One region of the Vreelandella halophytica genome, then DNA from elsewhere that is predicted to be linked to it. Evidence: predicted binding sites of a transcription regulator. Region 1 holds the regulator's gene; each other region holds the start of a gene.
What was found. Region 1 encodes sigma-54, which starts transcription at its own class of promoters, with help from an activator protein. Its sites were predicted from a motif close to TGGCACNNNNNTTGCTNT; they were not measured.

Region 1 (5,870 bases):
CGAGCTCGCCCTTCGACGGCGAGGGCGTGCAGACTCGCCACAACCGGTTCATCGAAAACGGGCGCATCGCAAGCTACATGCTCTCCTCCTACAGCGCGCGGCGCCTTGGCATGAGCACCACGGGTAACGCGGGCGGGGCGCGTAATATTCGTCTCGAAGCGCCGTTGGAAAGCCTGGACGCGCTTCTTGAACGCATGGGCCGGGGCGTGCTGGTCACCGAGTTGATGGGCCAGGGCGTGAATAGCGTTACCGGCGACTACTCCCGCGGCGCGGCCGGGTTCTGGGTAGAAAACGGCGAGATCCAGTACCCGGTCGAGGAGTTCACCATCGCGGGCAACCTCAAGACCATGTTTAGCGGGCTGAGTGGGCTGGGCGACGACCTGGACACCCGGGGCAGTATCCATACGGGCAGCTGGCTGGTGGATGCCATGACCGTGGCCGGTAGCTGATCCCGACACGCGCCACTTGCCAAAACAAAAGCCCGCCGTTCAAAACGGCGGGCTTTTTAGTGGACAGGCTTTTTGAACGCTAAAAAGCAGGCGTTAAACAGAGCGCTCAGCGTATCCGGCGGTAGTTCGCGTCCAGCCCCAACCGCTCGAGCAGACGGGTGAACAAGAAAGCTTCGTCGCCGGTAAGCGAACGGCTCAGGCAGTCCAGGTACTCGCGGCGCGAGTAGCGCCACCAGCGCGGCGCCTTGTAGGAATCGAGGTCGATGGCGACCAGGCGTCCGTCGCGTACCAAAAAGTTGCCGGTGTGTAGGCCGCGGCAATGAATGCCGTTTTGATCGAACGCCACCAGGGCATCCAAGTACTGTGCCTGCAGGTCTGGCGAGTCCAGGATCAGCTCCTTTAGCGCCACACCGTGGATATTTTGGGTGGCCACCCGGTAGGGGCGGGCCTCGGTGATCGTTGGCGTGGCAATGCCCAGCGCGTTCAGGCGCGAGGCAATCAGCGCGAAGTTGAACCCGGGATAGGGGCGGATGCGCAGTAGATAGCGCAGCCGGTCGAAGGTTTTGGGTTGGAAGGTCTTGATGAACTGGTCGTGCTCGGGGTCAAAGTGGACCAGAGAGTATTTGCCGGTTTGGATTAGCTGCATTATTTTGCTCGACAGGTGGATGATTAGGCCGCCTCTCAAGGTCCGCCGTCAGATCTCTTCGTCGAAGCGGGCATCGAATAGTGCTTGAATTGCCTCCAGGGTCTGTTCGGCGTCCTGGCCCACGGCCTCGACGGTCAGCGCCGTACCGCAGGGGGCGGCCAGCATTAAAAGCGACATGATGTTGGCGGCGTCGGCCTTCTGGGTCTGCTTATAGACGTATACCCGAGACTCGAACCGCTGCGCGCAGGTGACAAGCTTGGTGGCGGCGCGGGCGTGAAGGCCGCGCTGGTTGGTCAATGTAAGAATTCTTTCGGGCACCCTGGTTCCTTTTTGCCTAGCGGTGTCTTGGTCGAGTGTGCGTGGTTCATAAGGGATGACACGGCAAGCTCGCGCCGCCCAGGCATTACGATGCGGTGGCGTCGTCAACGCTGTAATGAATGCCCAGCTCGCGGTGGCGAAGCTGTACGCTGGAGCGCTTATCGAGCATCTTTTTGGCCAGCTGTTCGACCATGTACACCGAGCGGTGCTGGCCGCCGGTACAGCCGATAGCGATGGTCATGTAGCTGCGCTGGCTGCTCTGGTAGGCCGGAAGCCACTTCTCCAGCCAGTTGAGAATATCCATGCCCATCTCATCGACGACCGGGTAGGCTTGTAAAAAAGCGGCGATCTCGGGGTCGCGCCCGGTGAAGTGTCTAAGCGTCGGGTCCCAGTAAGGGTTGGGCAGACAGCGGATATCGAACACGATATCCGCGTCCAGCGGCACTCCCCGCTTGTAGCCAAACGACTCCAGCGTCAGGGTGAGCTGGCTCTGGCGCTGATGGCAAAGCTGCTCGGTGATCCGTCCGCGCAAATCGTGCACCGTCAACCGCGAGGTGTCGATCATCAGATCCGCCAGCTCGCGGATGCCAAAAAGCGTCTCTTCCTCCTTGGCGATCGCTTCTTCCAGGGTCATTCCGCTGTCTCGGGTCAACGGGTGGCGCCGGCGTGTGGCCGAATAGCGCTCGAGCAAAATCCGGGCGTCGGTGGTCAGATAAATCACCTGCACCCGGGTACTGCCGGATTTGATGTCCTGAAGCAGCGCCGGAAAGCGCTCCAGGGCTGTGGGCAGGTTGCGCGCATCGATACTCACCGCCAAATGCGTGCGCTCGCCTTGCTGTCCTAGCTCATCGACCAATGAACCCAGCAGCATGGCCGGCAGGTTGTCGATGGCGTAGTAGCCCAGGTCCTCCAGCGCCTGAAGCGCAATGGACTTTCCCGACCCGGAGCGGCCGCTGATAATCACCAGTTGCATAGTGTTTCTCTTCGGTCTGTAGGGCTGGGTGGGTAGGGCCTGGTTCTAGCTGCCCGTTTGCTCGCGAATTTTGGCGGTGACGATCTCCAAAAGCTCGCGCTGGCTCTCGCATTTGCGAAACTGTGCGCGGGTGGCGACGTCATTCATGATGGTGGCGACCTGACCCAACAGCGCAAGGTGGGTGTCGTCGGCCTCTTCCGGCACCAGCAGTACAAACACTAGGTCCACCGGGTCACCGTCGATAGCGTCGAAATCCACCGGTTCGGCAAGCTTTAAAAAGCCAGCGATAGGAGCGCTGCAGTGAGGGCTACGGGCGTGGGGAATCGCGACCCCATTCCCAATGCCGGTACTGCCTAATCGCTCGCGGCCGATCAAACGGCTGAACACTTCCTGGCTATCCAGGCTGGGCGTATTTTGGGCGATGAAGGTGCTGAAGAACTCTAGCACGCGCTTTTTGCTGCCCCCGGGGACGTCGAACAGCACGCGCTCCGGGGGGAGTATGGTTTCCAGGGTCATCGATTTAACGCACGCCAGCGCCCTGGGCGCGAGCTTGTGCTTTTTCCTTGTGTTTTACGAGTTGGCGGTCGACCTTGTCGGCCAGCGCGTCAATGGCGGCGTACATGTCATTGTCCTGGGCTTCGGCGTGCAAATCGGCGCCGGCTGCGTGTAGGGTGCAGGCAGCCTGCTGGCGCTCTTTCTCGATGGAAAGCGTGACATGAACGGTGGTGATGTTGTCGTAGTGACGCTCGATACGTTCGAGTTTTTCGTTAACGTAATCGCGCAGAGCGTCGGTCAGTTCCAGGTGATGGCCCGTAATGTTGACTTGCATCGACGTACTCCTAATCCAGGACTGTCCTTTGATTGTAACTCTTTTTCTACCATTGCAAAGCCCCGGCGGCCAGTTTCACTTTTTAACGCAAACGCCGCCGTTCGCTGGAGGAGGGAATCCCCATGGCTTCGCGGTATTTTGCCACTGTGCGCCGCGCTACGCTAATGCCGCCATCTTCCAATAGTGACACCAGGCGGCTGTCCGAGAGCGGCTTGCCCGGCGTCTCTTCTTGAATCAGTTTTTTCAACCGGGCGCGGATCGCCGTGCTCGAGTGGCTGTCGTTGCCGTCATGACCGCTCACCTGGCTCGAGAAGAAGTACTTGAGCTCGAATACACCGCGGGGGGTGTGAATGTATTTTTGCGTCGTCACCCGTGAAATCGTCGATTCGTGCATCTCCACGGCCTCGGCGATATCGGCGAGTATCAAGGGTTTCATGGCCTCTTCGCCGCGCTCCAAAAAGCCCAGCTGGCGGGCGATGATCTCGCGACCAACGCGCAACAGGGTATCGTTGCGACTCGACAGGCTTTTGATCAGCCAGCGCGCCTCTTGCAGGTGCTCTTTTAAAAACTGGTTGTCCTGGCTCTTGTCCGCTCGCTTGATCAGGCTTGCGTAGTCCGGCTGGACGCGCAGCCGCGGAAGCGCTTCGGGGTTGAGCTCGAGGTGCCAGCCTTCGTTATCGTGGCGCACCACCAGATCCGGGGTGATGTAGCTTTCGTTGGTGACGCCATATGCGCTGCCCGGGCGCGGGTCGAGGCTTCTGATCAGCCCGATGACGTCATCGAGCTGCTCGTCGTCAAGCCCCAGACGGCGCTTCAAAAGGCGCAGGTCGTCCTTGCCGAGCGCTTCGAGAAACTGGCGCACCAGGCGTTTGGCGGGCACCAGAAGCGGCGTGTCGTCGGCCAGGGTGGCGAGCTGGAGCATCAGGCATTCGCGCAGGTCGCGGGCGAAAACGCCGGTGGGTTCGAACTGCTGCATACGCATCAGCGTGTTTTCCACCTCGCGCTGACTCAAACCTTCGAGCCCCTGGGCCTTGAGCCCTTCGCGAATATCGTTGAGAGGCTGGGTGAGGTAGCCGTTGGGGTCCAGCGCGTCGATCAGGCTTTCGGCAATGGCGTATTCGCGCTCACTGGCGTCGGTCATGGCCAGCTGCCAAAGCAGGTGGCCATGCAGGCTTTGACCCGCCGCCTGGCGCTCGAAATCCGGCCCCTCGCTGCCGGCGCTGGCCGCCATGTCCTGATAGGTGTCGGACCACTCGCTATCGATGGAGAGTTCGCTGGGGATGCTCTCTTCCCATTCGGCTTCGGCGGTCTCGGTCACGCTCTCTTCGCCAAACTCGTCCTCTTGTTCCAGCAGCGGGTTGGCGTCGAGCGCCTGCTGAATTTCCTGGCGAAGATCGAGGGTGGAGAGCTGCAGCAGGGCAATGGCCTGCTGCAGTTGAGGCGTCATGGTCAGCTGCGTGCCGACCCGCAGCTGTAAAGAGGCTTTCATGACCATTGAAGAACCACTCGTTACTCGTAAAGCTCCACCCTAGTGCGAGTTGGGGTCTGGCGCAAGTGCAATAAATATGCCACTACACGGAACTTTAGGATTGGCGATGGTTTAGAGGCGGAAATCGGCGCCCAGGTAGACCTCACGAACCTTCTGGTTATTCAAAATGGCGGTTGAGTCGCCGCTTGCGATGATGTGGCCGTCACCTACGATATAGGCGATATCGCAGATATCCAGCGTCTCGCGCACGTTGTGGTCGGTGATGAGTACCCCGATGTGGCGTGCCTTGAGGGCCAGGATGATCGACTTGATCTCGCCGACCGAGATCGGGTCGACCCCGGCGAAGGGCTCGTCGAGCAAAATGAACGCGGGGTCGGTGGCAAGCGAGCGGGCAATCTCCACGCGGCGGCGCTCGCCGCCGGAAAGGCTCATGCCCAGGTTGTCGCGGATATGGGTAATGTGGAAATCGTCGAGCAATTGCTCCAGGCGCGCTTCCCGTGCGCGGCGGTCCAGCTCCTTGCGCGTTTCCAGAATCGCCAAGATGTTATCGGCCACCGACAGCTTGCGAAAAATCGATGCCTCCTGGGGGAGGTAACCGATGCCGGCGGTGGCGCGTTCGTGCATCGGTGCCCGAGTCAGGTCGCGCTCGTCGATCCCCACCGTACCGGCGTCGGCCTTGACCAGGCCCACGATCATGTAAAACGAGGTGGTCTTGCCCGCCCCGTTGGGCCCGAGTAGGCCCACCACGCTGCCTTGGGTGATCTCCAGGTTGATGTCTTTTACCACCCGGCGACGCTTGTAGCTTTTGGCGAGGTGGCGGGCGTGAAGCGTTTTGACCGCCCCAGGTTGCGTGCTCGACACGGTCATTCTCCTATTGCGCGGGCTGTAGCGTCATGCGGATGCGCTGGTTGTCGCTACCGCTAACGTCTGAGCGCGCCTGAACCACTTCGCGGTCGATGAAGTACTCGAGACGCCCGCCCTGAAAGCGGTCGGCCCGCTGGTGGAGTTCGGCCTGGTCGATAAGCTCGATGCGCCGTTCGCTGACGTGGTAGACGATGCGCCGCGCCCATCCCTCCATCGGGCCTTCGTCGTTTTCGAGCTGGTTGCGAAGGTAGGCGCGCTCGCCGGTGGCCACAGCCTGGGAAAGCTCGCCGGCGTCGTTGCGC
Region 2 (5,870 bases), 1.7 Mb from region 1:
GTGGTTGATACCCACGAAGTTGGCCACCAGCAGGCTGAAGGCGATAGAGGCCACGGAGAAATTGGTGGCGATCACCGAGGCCTCGCGGCCGTTATAAAAGCCCTGCTCGTACTGCTGGGACGTAATCAGCACGCCCACGGTGCCGGAGCCCATCCAGGAGGCCGTGGCGTCGATGGCGCTGCGCCCGGGCAGATTGAAGATGATCCGAAACGGCTTGCGCACCAGGCTTCCGATAAACTCCATGAAACCGAATTCGACCAGAAACGGCAGCAAGATCGCGGCAAAGAAGAAAAACGTCAGCAGCACCGGCGCCAGATCGTCGAGCATCACCCCGCCGGTGAACGAGGCGGTGACGAACTCCGGGCCCACCTGAAAGTAGGTCATCACCACGAAAACGGCGCCCAGAATACGCAGCGCCACCCAGATCGGGCCGACGTTGAACATATCGCCGAAGTGGCCGCCGCGCGCCCAGGCCGGGTTGGTCGTCTTCACGTACAGGGTCACCACCACCGACACGCACAACACCAGCATGGCAATTAATGGAAGCGCCTGACCAAGCAGCGCCTGCAGGCCATCGGCCATCATGCCCATACCGATATTGACCGACTCCCCGGTTTGAAACGGCACCAGAAACAGCAAGACGCCGACGACCGAGGGAATCAGAAACTTGAGCAAATGGCTTCGAGGGATAGGCCCGTTTGACGCAGCCTCGTCGCGTGTCGTTTGAGATTCAGACATAGAGTTCACCTGTTGAGAGTGCTTATTGGAGGTGGGCTGGCGGCGTGGGCGTGGGAGGCTTGGCCTCCCTTTGTTATCTATTGTTTTAATCGAGCGTCATCGGCGCCGGGCACTTACTCGCCCCGCTTGACCCCCGGCAGCACACAGAGCATCTCGTACAAGAGCGTGGCCCCCATCAGCGCGGTATTGCCGCTGGTGTCGTAGGGTGGTGAAACTTCCACCAGATCGCCGCCGACGATATTGAGCCCCGCCGCCCCGCGCACGATCTCCAGGCCCTGATGGGAGGTGAGCCCGCCCATCTCCACGGTGCCGGTGCCCGGTGCCACCGAGGGGTCGAGCCCGTCGATGTCGAAGCTGATATACACCGGCGTATCGCCCATCTGCGCGCGTACTTCCTCCATCAAGGGTGCCAGCGACTGGTACCAGCACGCCTCGGCCTGGACGACGCGAAAGCCCTGATCCCGGCACCAGTCGAAGTCTTCGGCGGAGTAACCGGTGCCGCGCAGGCCGATCTGCACCACCTTTTCTTTCGCCAGAAGCCCCTCTTCCTGAGCGCGGCGAAAGGTCGTGCCGTGGGCGATCTCTTCGCCGAACATGTGCTCGTTGACGTCGGCGTGGGCGTCGATATGAATCAGCCCCACCGGGCCGTGCTTTTTGGCCATGGCGCGCAGAATCGGCAGCGTCATGGTGTGATCGCCACCGAGGGTCAGCGGCACGCAGTCGTGGCGCAACACGTCGTCGAAGAACGCCGTGATGATGTCGACGCTCTTGGGCAGGTGGAAGGTGTTGATCGGCACGTCGCCGATATCCGCCACCTGCAGGTACTCAAAAGGCGCGGCGCGGGTCGCCATGTTGTAGGGGCGCAACATGCGTGATTCATCGCGGATCTGGCGCGGGCCCATGCGCGTGCCGGGACGGTTGGAGGTCCCGATATCCATGGGAATACCGATAAAGGCCACGTCGAGCCCTTGGGCACTCTCCTGGGTGGGCAGGCGCATCATGGTGGCCGGGCCGCCAAAGCGCGGCACGCTGTTACCGCCCAGCGGCTGGTTGAACTCGGACATTAAAACCTCCTGTCGTTATCGAGACGGGCTTTCAAAAGCCCTTTTTGGCTACGCATTACCTTGATACTGCATTTAACGTGCCAAACGCTGGAATCCCTTGAGCGGGGCTTTTCGAGCTCAATCGATGCAAAAATGACTTATAAAAGCGTAGCATTGAGTCATACGTGCATTAACCAAGTCATATTCGGTTCAAACAAGGAGGCCGGGTGGAAGATATCGATCGGCACGTGCTCAACACCATCGTGGAAACCGCCAACGACCACTTCTTCATCGTCAGCGCAAGCGGCCAGGTACTGGATATCAGCCCCGGGGTCGAGGCGGTGTACGGCATGTCGCGGGATGAACTGCTCGGCAGCAACGTCAAAACCCTTGAGCAAAACGGCACCCTCAAGCCCTCGATCAGCCTGGAGGTCATGCGCACCCACCGCGCTGCTCAGCTGATGCAAACCACCGGCACCGGGCGGCGGGTGATCGCCGAGGCGCATCCGGTGCTGGTGAACGGCAAGCTCGAGCGCATCATCAGCCGCTCCCGGGATTTAACCGACCTACAGCTTCTTCAGGACGAGTACGCGCTGCTGCAAAAACGCTTCAACGAACACATCAAACGTGACCGCAACGGCGCGACCCCCGACGACCGCGCGCTGGATAGCGCTCTGGAGCACCTACAGGTGCGAAGCCCCGCGATGCGCGAAGTGGCGCGCCTGCTCAAACGCGTTGCGCCCTCGAGCGCCAACGTGCTGATGCTGGGCGAGTCCGGCGTGGGCAAGACTGCTTTCGCCCGGCAGCTCCACCGCTGGAGCGCGCGGGGGGAAGGCGCGTTCATCGAGGTCAACTGCGCCGCCATCCCGGAAAACCTGTTCGAGTCCGAGATGTTTGGCTACCAGCCTGGCGCCTTTAGCGGCGCCGCCCGCCAGGGCAAGGCCGGGCTTTTGGAACAGGCCGAGGGCGGCACGCTGTTTCTCGATGAGATCGGGGAGCTTCCGCTGTTGATGCAGACCAAGCTTTTGAAAGTGATTCAGGACGGTAAGCTCACCCGGCTGGGCGACACCCGCGCCCGCCGAGTGGATTTTCGCCTGGTGGTGGCCACTAATCAGGACCTGGCGCGCCGGGTGCAGGAAGGCGCTTTCCGGCTGGATCTTTACTACCGCCTCAACGTCATTCCCGTGACATTGCCCCCGCTTCGCGAACGCCGCGAGGATATCCCCGGCCTTGCCGAAGCGTGCCTGGCGCGGCTGAACGCCCACTACGGGCGGCAGAAATTTCTGGGCAATTACGTCTGGTCGACGCTGATGGGAAGCGACTGGCCGGGCAACGTGCGCGAGCTCGAAAACTGGCTGGAGCGTGCCTGGCTTTCGAGCGCCTCTGATCAGATCGATCGGGTCGGGCTTTCGCCTCGACCCACCGCTGCCCAAGACGCCCCCTCGCCCCTGGCGGCGCAAAGCGCGCCGCTGGAGGCCGGCGAAACCCTGCCCGACTATCTGGCGCGCCTGGAAGGCGAGCTTCTCGAAGGGCTTTGCAAAACCCACACCAGCACCTACGCCATCGCCAAACGGCTAGGCATCAGCCAATCGAGCGTCGTGCGCAAACTAAAGCGCTACGGCCTTGCGGCCAACGGCTGACCTACGCCCGCCCCGGAGTGTCACACAACCGCAACACCTTTGCCGCAGAGTGATTGACCATCGTCATACCGTTTTGAACGAGTATCGAGTCATGAGCCAATCGCGTATCCGCCTGGAAGGTGTTACCAAACGTTGGGACGCGACCACCGCCGTCGACAACGTCTCCTTTGACGTCACCCCGGGCCAGTTCGTCATTCTGCTCGGCCCTTCCGGCTGCGGAAAATCCACCACGCTTCGCATGATCGCCGGGCTCGAGGACGCCTCCCAGGGCGAGATTCATATCGGCGAGCGCGACGTAACGCGATTGCCGCCGGGGGATCGCGGCCTTTCCATGGTGTTTCAGTCCTACGCGCTGTTTCCCCACCTGAGCGTGGCGGAGAACATCGTCTTCGGCCTCAAGAGTCGCCGCGTCGCTAAAGCCGAGCGCCAGGCCCGGCTCGAGCAGGTCGCAGAGCTCGTCGATTTGACCGCTTATCTCGACCGTAAACCGGCAAAACTCTCTGGTGGCCAGCGCCAGCGGGTGGCGCTCGCCCGGGCGATCATCTCCGAGCACCCGATTTGTTTGATGGACGAGCCGCTCTCCAACCTGGACGCCCGCCTGCGTAGCGACATGCGCCGCGAGATCAAGACGCTGCAAAGCCGCCTGAACATGACGGTGATCTACGTCACCCACGACCAGGTCGAGGCGATGAGCATGGGCGACCGGGTCATCCTGATGCAGCACGGGCGCATCGTTCAGGACGCCACGCCGGATGCGCTTTACAACCAGCCGGCGAGCGCCTTCGCCGCCAGTTTCATAGGAAGCCCCGCGATGAATCTACTGCCTTTGGTGGCCGGTGACACCGGCGCCGTGATCGACGGCGACACGACCCTCGTCGCTCCGCTGCAAGCGGCGGGAGGCCAACTGGGCATTCGCCCGGAAGATATCGAACTGCGCCCGGCGGATGCCCCCGGCATCCCGGCAAGAATCGTGAGCGAGGAGTACCTGGGCGCGGACACCATCGTCTACGTGGCTGTGGGCGAGCAGCGCCTGCGCGTGCGCGTCAACGGCAAACCCGCGCTGACGGGCGAAGCCTGCCGGCTTTTCTGGACGCCGGAAAGCGCCCACCTTTTCGCCGAGGACGGCCTGCGCCAAACGAAGCTTTCGCCAAGCGCGTTACCCGGCACACTGCGTCGCGTGTCTCGCCCGCCCCAGGTGGGTTCGTTTCAACACTAAACCCGAGGAGTTCCCATGCGTTTTCGTCTTCCTTTCGCCTCAACGGCCCTGGCCGCGGGTTTGCTCAGCGCCTCCTACGCCAGCGCCGACGTCGATCTCACCCTTTACTACCCCGTCTCGGTGGGCGGCGCCCTGACCGGCGTGGTCGACAACCTGGTCGAGGAGTTCGAGAGCGAACACCCGGATATCTCGGTGGAGGCGATCTACGCGGGCAACTACGACGATACCCGAGTGCGCGCGACCTCCGCTCTGGAAGCCGGTGACGCCCCGGCGCTTTCGGTGATGTTCTCCATCGATCTGTTCGAGCTCGTCGAGCAGGACGCCATCGTCGCCTTCGATGAGCTGGTCGAGACCGACGAAGAGCGCGAATGGCTGGATAGCTTCTACCCGGGGCTGATGGAAAACGGCCAGCTCGACGGCCAGACCTACGGCATTCCCTTCCAGCGCTCCACCATCGTGCTGTTCTGGAACAAGGACGCCTTCGAGGCCGCCGGGCTCGACCCCCAAACGCCGCCGGAGAACTGGGACGAAATGGCCGAGATGGCCGCCACCATTCGCGAAGCCAGCAATAACGATCAGTGGGGCGTGATGGTGCCCTCCACCGGCTACGCCTACTGGATGTTCCAGGCGTTCGCCTACCAAAACGGCCACCGGCTGATGAACGAAGCGGGCACCGAGGTCTACTTCGACGACCCCGCCGCCATCGAGGCGCTGGAGTACTGGGTTTCGCTTTCCCAGGAACACGACGCCATGCCCGAGGGCATCATCGAGTGGGGTACGCTTCGCCAGAACTTCATCGAGCAGACCTCCGCCATGATGTGGCACACCACCGGCAACCTGACCGCCGCGCGTAACGAGGCGGATTTCGACTTCGGCGTGGCCATGCTGCCCATGAAGGAGCAGCGCGGTAGCCCCACCGGCGGCGGCAACTTCTACATCTTCAAGGACGCAAGCGAAGAAGAGCAGCGCGCCGCGATGACCTTCGTTCGCTGGATGACTTCGCCAGAGCGCGCCGCGGACTGGTCGATCGAGACCGGCTATATGGGCGTGAGCCCCGCCGCTTACGAAACCGAGGCGCTCCAGGCCTACGTCGAGGAGTTCCCGCCGGCGGCGGTCGCCCGCGACCAGTTGGAGCACGGCACCGCCGAGCTCTCCACCTACCAGGGCGGGCGTATTCGCCGCACGCTGGATAACGCGGTTCAAGCGGCGCTTACCGGCCAGATGGAACCCGCC
Region 3 (5,870 bases), 1.5 Mb from region 1:
GCGGTGTCCGACCAGGCGTAGTAGACCGCCGCCTGGGTCAGCCAGTCACCGCCCTGGTAGCGCCAGCCAAGCTCGACCTGGCGGGTCTTGATGCCGTCCAGCGGGTTGTCCGCTACGGTTTGCCCGGCGCGGCCATAATACTTGGACGGGTCGGGCAGCTCGAAGCCCTCCGAGTAGCCCAGCCAGCTCTGATGGCCGTTGTCGAAATCATACAGGGCGCTGGCGTTATAGAGCGTGACGTCGTAGTCGCTGGAGCCGCCGGGCACGTCGTTGAAATCGTCGATGTCCACGTCCATGCGCTGGTGGCGAATGCCGCCGCTGAGCTGAAGCTGGTCCGTGGCCCACCACTCGCTTTGGGTAAACAGCGCCAGCGTGTCGATATCGAAACCCGGATAGCGGGGCGTGACGCGATCGGCGCGCTGTACGAGCCCGCCGGAGCTATCGCTTGCGGCGCGATCGAAACGCATCTGCGAGGCGTCAAACGACTCCCGGTCCAGGTCCGCGCCGTAGGTCACATTGAGATCGTCACGTGGATCTGCCGAGAACAGCGCCTTCAAGCCGCTAAGCTGGGTGTTCTGCTGGGAGGCGGCGAAGTAGTAACCGCCGTCCTGGGCGGCGTAAGGGAAGGGATAAAAACTCGATTCCTCCTCCCGATGAAACGCCTGCAGGTAGAAATTCTGATTCAAAAGATCGGCGTGGTGGTAGCTTGCGCTGATCATCTTGCGGTCGGTACGCGGTTCGCGGTCGGCGGTGAAGCCGTCGCGGATATCGGCGCCGTCGAGATTCGCCGTGTTGGCGGCCAAATTCGGGTAGTAGACGCCGCGGTTGCCCTCTTTGCCGGAGTCATAAAGCTGCCCGCTGAGCATCAGCGTCTGTTCGTCGTCAAGCTCGACGCGTAGGTTGCCGAGGATATCCAGCTGACGATTGTCCTGCAGGTCGCTTTGCGCGATATCGGGGAAGATTTCATCGCCCCCGGCGTCGTACTGGCGGCCGTTTTCCATCAGGGATACGCCAATGCGGCCCTGTACCGTTTCATTACCGCCGCTGGCCGACTGGGAAAGGCGCCGGTCGAGGTCGTGGCGTGTGTTGAAGCCGCTGGTGACGCTCGCCTGGGTCTCGAAGTGGGGGCCGCCGCGCTCGCCTTGTTTGGTGATGATGTTGATCAAGCCGCCCGTGGCGCCGCCGCCGTACAAGCTGCTGGTGCCCGAGAGCACCTCGACGCGCTCGATATTGAACGGGTCGATGGCGTCGAACTGACGCGATAGACCGCGGGAGTTATTCAGCGATACACCGTCGATGAGTACCTGAACGCTGCGCCCGCGCATGTTCTGCCCTGCATTGGTGCGCCCCTGGGGGCCGAAATCCAGCCCCGGCACCAGCCGGCCCAGCGCCGTTTTCAAATCGCCCCCGGCGTTGATCTGCTGCTGTAGATCGGGCCCTTCGACCACGTGTACCGCCCCCGGGATCTGGCTGATTTGAGTGGGCGTGCGCGAACCGACCACCACCAGCGTGTCCTGGGCTGCGGGTTCCGCGCTGGTCGTCGGTTGGGATTGAGAAAGGGCCGTCAAGGGAAAAGCACCGCTCAACAAAGCGGCGCTTAGGGCGACATAGCGAGTCATGAGAGATCCAGAAAGCAGATTGTTATTGATAGAACGCCGTTCATCGACGCTGCAAAGCGCAATGATAGGTGTTCTCATTTTTTATATCAATCTACGTGGATCGGCGCTTCGAACGTCACAAACGCCCACGCGGCAAAGGGGATAAGCCGCGCGGCGCTTTGAGTATGGCTACCCTAAAGTACTGTTATAAAAGACTTTTAAAGGGCTGCTTATAACGAGCTATTCGCCCAGATCGTCCACTGAGCCCGTGGCATCCTTGGCCGCCTTGACGGAAGAGGCGCGGGGCTTGGGCGTCTTTTTGGCGGGCTCCTGGGGGGCCGGCGTGGTCTGCGCCTCGGCTTCCATGGGGGTGGCCTTATCGGCCTGGCTTGCGTCGATCGAGGCTTCCAGGTTGGCCACCTGGCGCTCCAGCGCTTCGACCCGGGAGCGGGTGCGTTGGAGCACGTCCATTAGGATGTCGAAGTCTTCCCTGGACACCAGCTCCATGCGATCGAACGCGCCGCGCATGACTTGCTGCACGCCTTTTTGAATGTCTTCCGGTGCGTGAGAAGCATTTTGCAAGCGGTCGCCAATTTGCTGTGCGAGTCGGCTAATGCGGTCTTGGGTCGCCATGGCTATCTCCTGATACGAACGCATAAATGTGAACGGCTTTCTCGTAAGGATACGCAACCCAGGCGAAATACGCATGTTTCGCATGCGTTTGGGCGGTGACTTTTTCGTTTGCATCAAAATGAAGCGACCCGCTTTGGCGGGCGCACTCCTATAGTGCGTCCGCTTTGTCGTGCACCGGCTTAGCGCGCCGCAACGTGTTGGATTTGCCTTGGCCGCAGGCTTAAGTAGCTGATTTATTATTTAAATTTAATGAATGGCACGGTATGCGCATTATCGAGGCAAGGCATTAATTTCAGGCGGCGGCGCCGCTATTTATCCAGCAGGGGAGCTCCGGGATGAAACTCATCACCGCTATCATCAAGCCATTCAAGCTCGACGATGTCCGTGAAGCACTTGCCGATAACGGTGTGCAGGGGATCACGGTGACCGAGGTAAAGGGGTTTGGGCGTCAAAAAGGCCATACCGAACTTTATCGCGGCGCCGAGTACGTCGTGGATTTTCTACCCAAGGTCAAGGTGGAGATCGCCGTCGATGATGATCGCCTGGACAGCGTGCTCGATGCGATCTGCAGCGCGGCGAACAGCGGCAAGATTGGCGATGGCAAGGTGTTCGTCACGCCCCTTGAAGACGTCATTCGTATTCGTACCGGCGAGCGCGGTGCCGACGCCGTATAACCCGAACCAATAAGTCACACGGCGATTTTGTGAGCATTTTTGCTTGATACAACGTTTTAGTAGACGGGGAACGACTCATGAACGAGGTAACCGATCTGAGCTACGCGCTCGATACGTTTTACTTTTTGATTTGCGGCGTGCTGGTCATGTGGATGGCCGCCGGCTTTTCGATGCTGGAAGCCGGTATGGTGCGCTCCAAGAACACCGCGGAAATTCTAACCAAAAACATCGCGCTGTTTGCCATCGCCTGCACCATGTACCTGCTGGTGGGCTACACCATCATGTACTCCAGCGGCGAAGGCGGTTTTCTGCCGAGCCTGGGCTTTTTGATTGGCGCGGAAAACGGTGTCGACGCCGTACTGAATGGCGGTGAAGACGCGCCCTACTACGCCATGCGCTCTGACTTCTTCTTCCAGGTCGTGTTCGTGGCAACCGCCATGTCCATCGTTTCTGGTGCGGTGGCCGAGCGCATGAAGCTCTGGGCGTTTTTGGCCTTTGCCGTGGTGATGACCGGCTTCATCTATCCGGTCTCCGGCTACTGGACCTGGGGTGGCGGCTGGCTGGACGCCCTGGGCTTCTCGGACTATGCCGGCTCCGGCATCGTGCACATGGCCGGTGCGGCCGCTGCACTGGCGGGCGTGCTGATTCTGGGCCCACGCAAGGGCAAGTACGGCAAGGACGGCGCTATTCACGCCATTCCTGGTGCCAACATGCCGCTGGCCACACTCGGTACCTTTATCCTGTGGATGGGCTGGTTCGGCTTCAATGGCGGCTCGGAACTCAAACTGTCGGATGTCGCCTCGGCCAATAACGTCGCCCAGGTGTTCGTGAATACCAACGCCGCCGCCGCCGCCGGCGTACTCGCCGCGCTGGTACTCGCCAAACTGTGGTTCCGTAAGGCGGATCTCACCATGGCGCTCAACGGGGCGCTGGCAGGGCTCGTCGCGATCACCGCCGACCCGCTTTCTCCCACCGCGCTGGGGGCAGCCACTATTGGCGCCGTGGGTGGTTTGATCGTCGTGGCGGCCATCGTCACCCTCGACAAGCTCAAGCTGGACGATCCGGTCGGTGCGATTTCGGTGCACGGGGTCGTGGGCATCTGGGGCCTGCTCGCCGTGCCCTTGAATAACGGTGACGCCTCCTTTGGCGCGCAGCTGATCGGTATCGTCGGCATCTTCGGCTGGGTCTTTGCGGCAAGCCTGGTGGTCTGGCTGATACTCAAAGCCCTCATGGGCATCCGCGTCAGCGAAGAGGAAGAGTACGAAGGCGTGGATCTCGCCGAGTGCGGCCTGGAAGCCTACCCGGAGTTTAGCGTCAAGAAATAACCAAAGCGGTCCTTTTACAACGATGTGGCCTATACAACGTGACCCATACAACGATGCAACATAGTGAGCTTACGGCCTCCCCTCGTGGGAGGCTTTTTTATTCTCTGGCGGTAGCGGTGTATGCTTGGGGTAGCGGGCAACGGTTTTGTCGTTGTGAACGTCTGCCCCACAACAATCGGACAGCAAGCGAGAGGATGTCACCATGAAACTCATATCAGCCATTATCAAGCCGTTCAAGCTTGATGACGTACGCGAATCCCTCTCGGACATCGGCGTGCAGGGGATTACCGTAACGGAAGTCAAAGGCTTTGGCCGTCAGAAAGGCCATACCGAGCTTTACCGCGGCGCCGAGTACGTGGTGGATTTTCTACCCAAGGTGAAGCTGGAAGTGGCCGTCGACGACGAGCTCGCCGAGCAGGTCATCGAGGCCATTACCCAGGTGGCGAATACCGGCAAAATCGGCGACGGCAAGATTTTCGTCATGCCACTGGAGCAGGTCATTCGTATCCGTACCGGCGAAACCGGCAAGGATGCGGTATAAAGGGGTAAATAGTTAGTCGTGAATCGTGAGTAGTAAAAAACCCCTGTGGAGTATCTCCAGCAGGGGTTTTTTGTTGGTATCGCGATGAAGGTGGCGCCGAACATCACCATTCACCATTCACCATTCACCAGCCCATCACTTCTCGACAAACGCCCGCTCGATCACGTAGTCGCCGGGTTCGCCCATGCGCGGCGAGATATTCAAGCCCAGCTCGTCGAGCAGCGCACTGGTATCGTCGAGCATCGCCGGGCTTCCGCAGATCATCGCCCGATCCTGGCGCGGGTCGATGGGCGGCAGGCCCGTGTCCTCGAAGATTTTGCCGCTGCGAATATGGTCGGTCAGCCGCCCCATGGTGTGGAACTCTTCCCGGGTCACCGTGGGATAGTAGACGAGCTTTTCGGCGATCTCTTCGCCCAGGTATTCGTGAGCGGGCAACTCCTTGGTGATGAAGTCGGCGTAGGCAAGCTCCGAGACTTCGCGCACGCCGTGGACCAGCACGATTTTTTCATAGCGCTCGTAGACTTCCGGGTCCTGAATCAGGCTCATGAACGGCGCCAGGCCAGTACCGGTGGAGAGCATGTAGAGGTTACGCCCGGGCAGCAGGTCGTCGCACACCAGCGTGCCGGTGGGCTTGCGGCTCACCATGATCTGGTCGCCCACCTGAAGGTGCTGTAGGCGCGAGGTCAGCGGGCCGTCCGGTACCTTGATGCTGAAGAATTCGAGGTGGTCTTCATAGTTGGGGCTGGCGATGGAGTAGGCGCGCATTAGCGGTTTGCCGTCCACTTCCAGACCGATCATGACGAACTGGCCGGTCTTGAAGCGCAGGCTGCGCTCCCGCGTGGTACGAAAGCTGAACAGGGTATCGTTCCAGTGATGAACGCTCAGCACTTCTTCCAGGGCAAACTTGCTCATGACAACTCCTTGGGGGCGAATGACGACGCGAGTAAGCACTCATTCGCATTTCATATTCTTAAAAAGAATAAAGGCGGTTAGGTATGTTGCCGTCAAGTCTAAACAGCGGGCGCATATCTGTTAAGTCAATTATACTGATAAACGTTATCCGTAAAATCGATATAGGCCGGGTATGCACTATACGTTA

Region 2: the regulator sigma-54 is predicted to act here: its motif matches at 1,868-1,885, upstream of speB (agmatinase).
Region 3: the regulator sigma-54 is predicted to act here: its motif matches at 2,486-2,503, upstream of ACWHXT_RS16720 (P-II family nitrogen regulator).

What each region holds. Positions count from the first base shown of each region.
Region 1 covers NZ_OZ309107.1:2,140,821-2,146,690, reverse strand. The annotation lists gene pmbA (metalloprotease PmbA) at 1-449, shown strand, start outside; gene ACWHXT_RS10110 (hypothetical protein) at 556-1,095, opposite strand; gene ACWHXT_RS10105 (HPr family phosphocarrier protein) at 1,144-1,413, opposite strand; gene rapZ (RNase adapter RapZ) at 1,499-2,386, opposite strand; gene ACWHXT_RS10095 (PTS sugar transporter subunit IIA) at 2,432-2,902, opposite strand; gene hpf (ribosome hibernation-promoting factor, HPF/YfiA family) at 2,907-3,215, opposite strand; gene ACWHXT_RS10085 (RNA polymerase factor sigma-54) at 3,298-4,710, opposite strand; gene lptB (LPS export ABC transporter ATP-binding protein) at 4,816-5,565, opposite strand; gene lptA (lipopolysaccharide transport periplasmic protein LptA) at 5,576-5,870, opposite strand, start outside.
Region 2 covers NZ_OZ309107.1:474,215-480,084, reverse strand. The annotation lists gene ACWHXT_RS02310 (YjiH family protein) at 1-738, opposite strand, end outside; gene speB (agmatinase) at 852-1,802, opposite strand; gene ACWHXT_RS02300 (sigma-54 interaction domain-containing protein) at 2,009-3,421, shown strand; gene ACWHXT_RS02295 (ABC transporter ATP-binding protein) at 3,513-4,637, shown strand; gene ACWHXT_RS02290 (ABC transporter substrate-binding protein) at 4,653-5,870, shown strand, end outside.
Region 3 covers NZ_OZ309107.1:3,604,627-3,610,496, reverse strand. The annotation lists gene ACWHXT_RS16730 (TonB-dependent receptor) at 1-1,619, opposite strand, end outside; gene ACWHXT_RS16725 (accessory factor UbiK family protein) at 1,839-2,231, opposite strand; gene ACWHXT_RS16720 (P-II family nitrogen regulator) at 2,567-2,905, shown strand; gene ACWHXT_RS16715 (ammonium transporter) at 2,983-4,230, shown strand; gene glnK (P-II family nitrogen regulator) at 4,433-4,771, shown strand; gene ACWHXT_RS16705 (ferredoxin--NADP reductase) at 4,907-5,683, opposite strand; gene ACWHXT_RS16700 (LysR family transcriptional regulator) at 5,856-5,870, shown strand, end outside.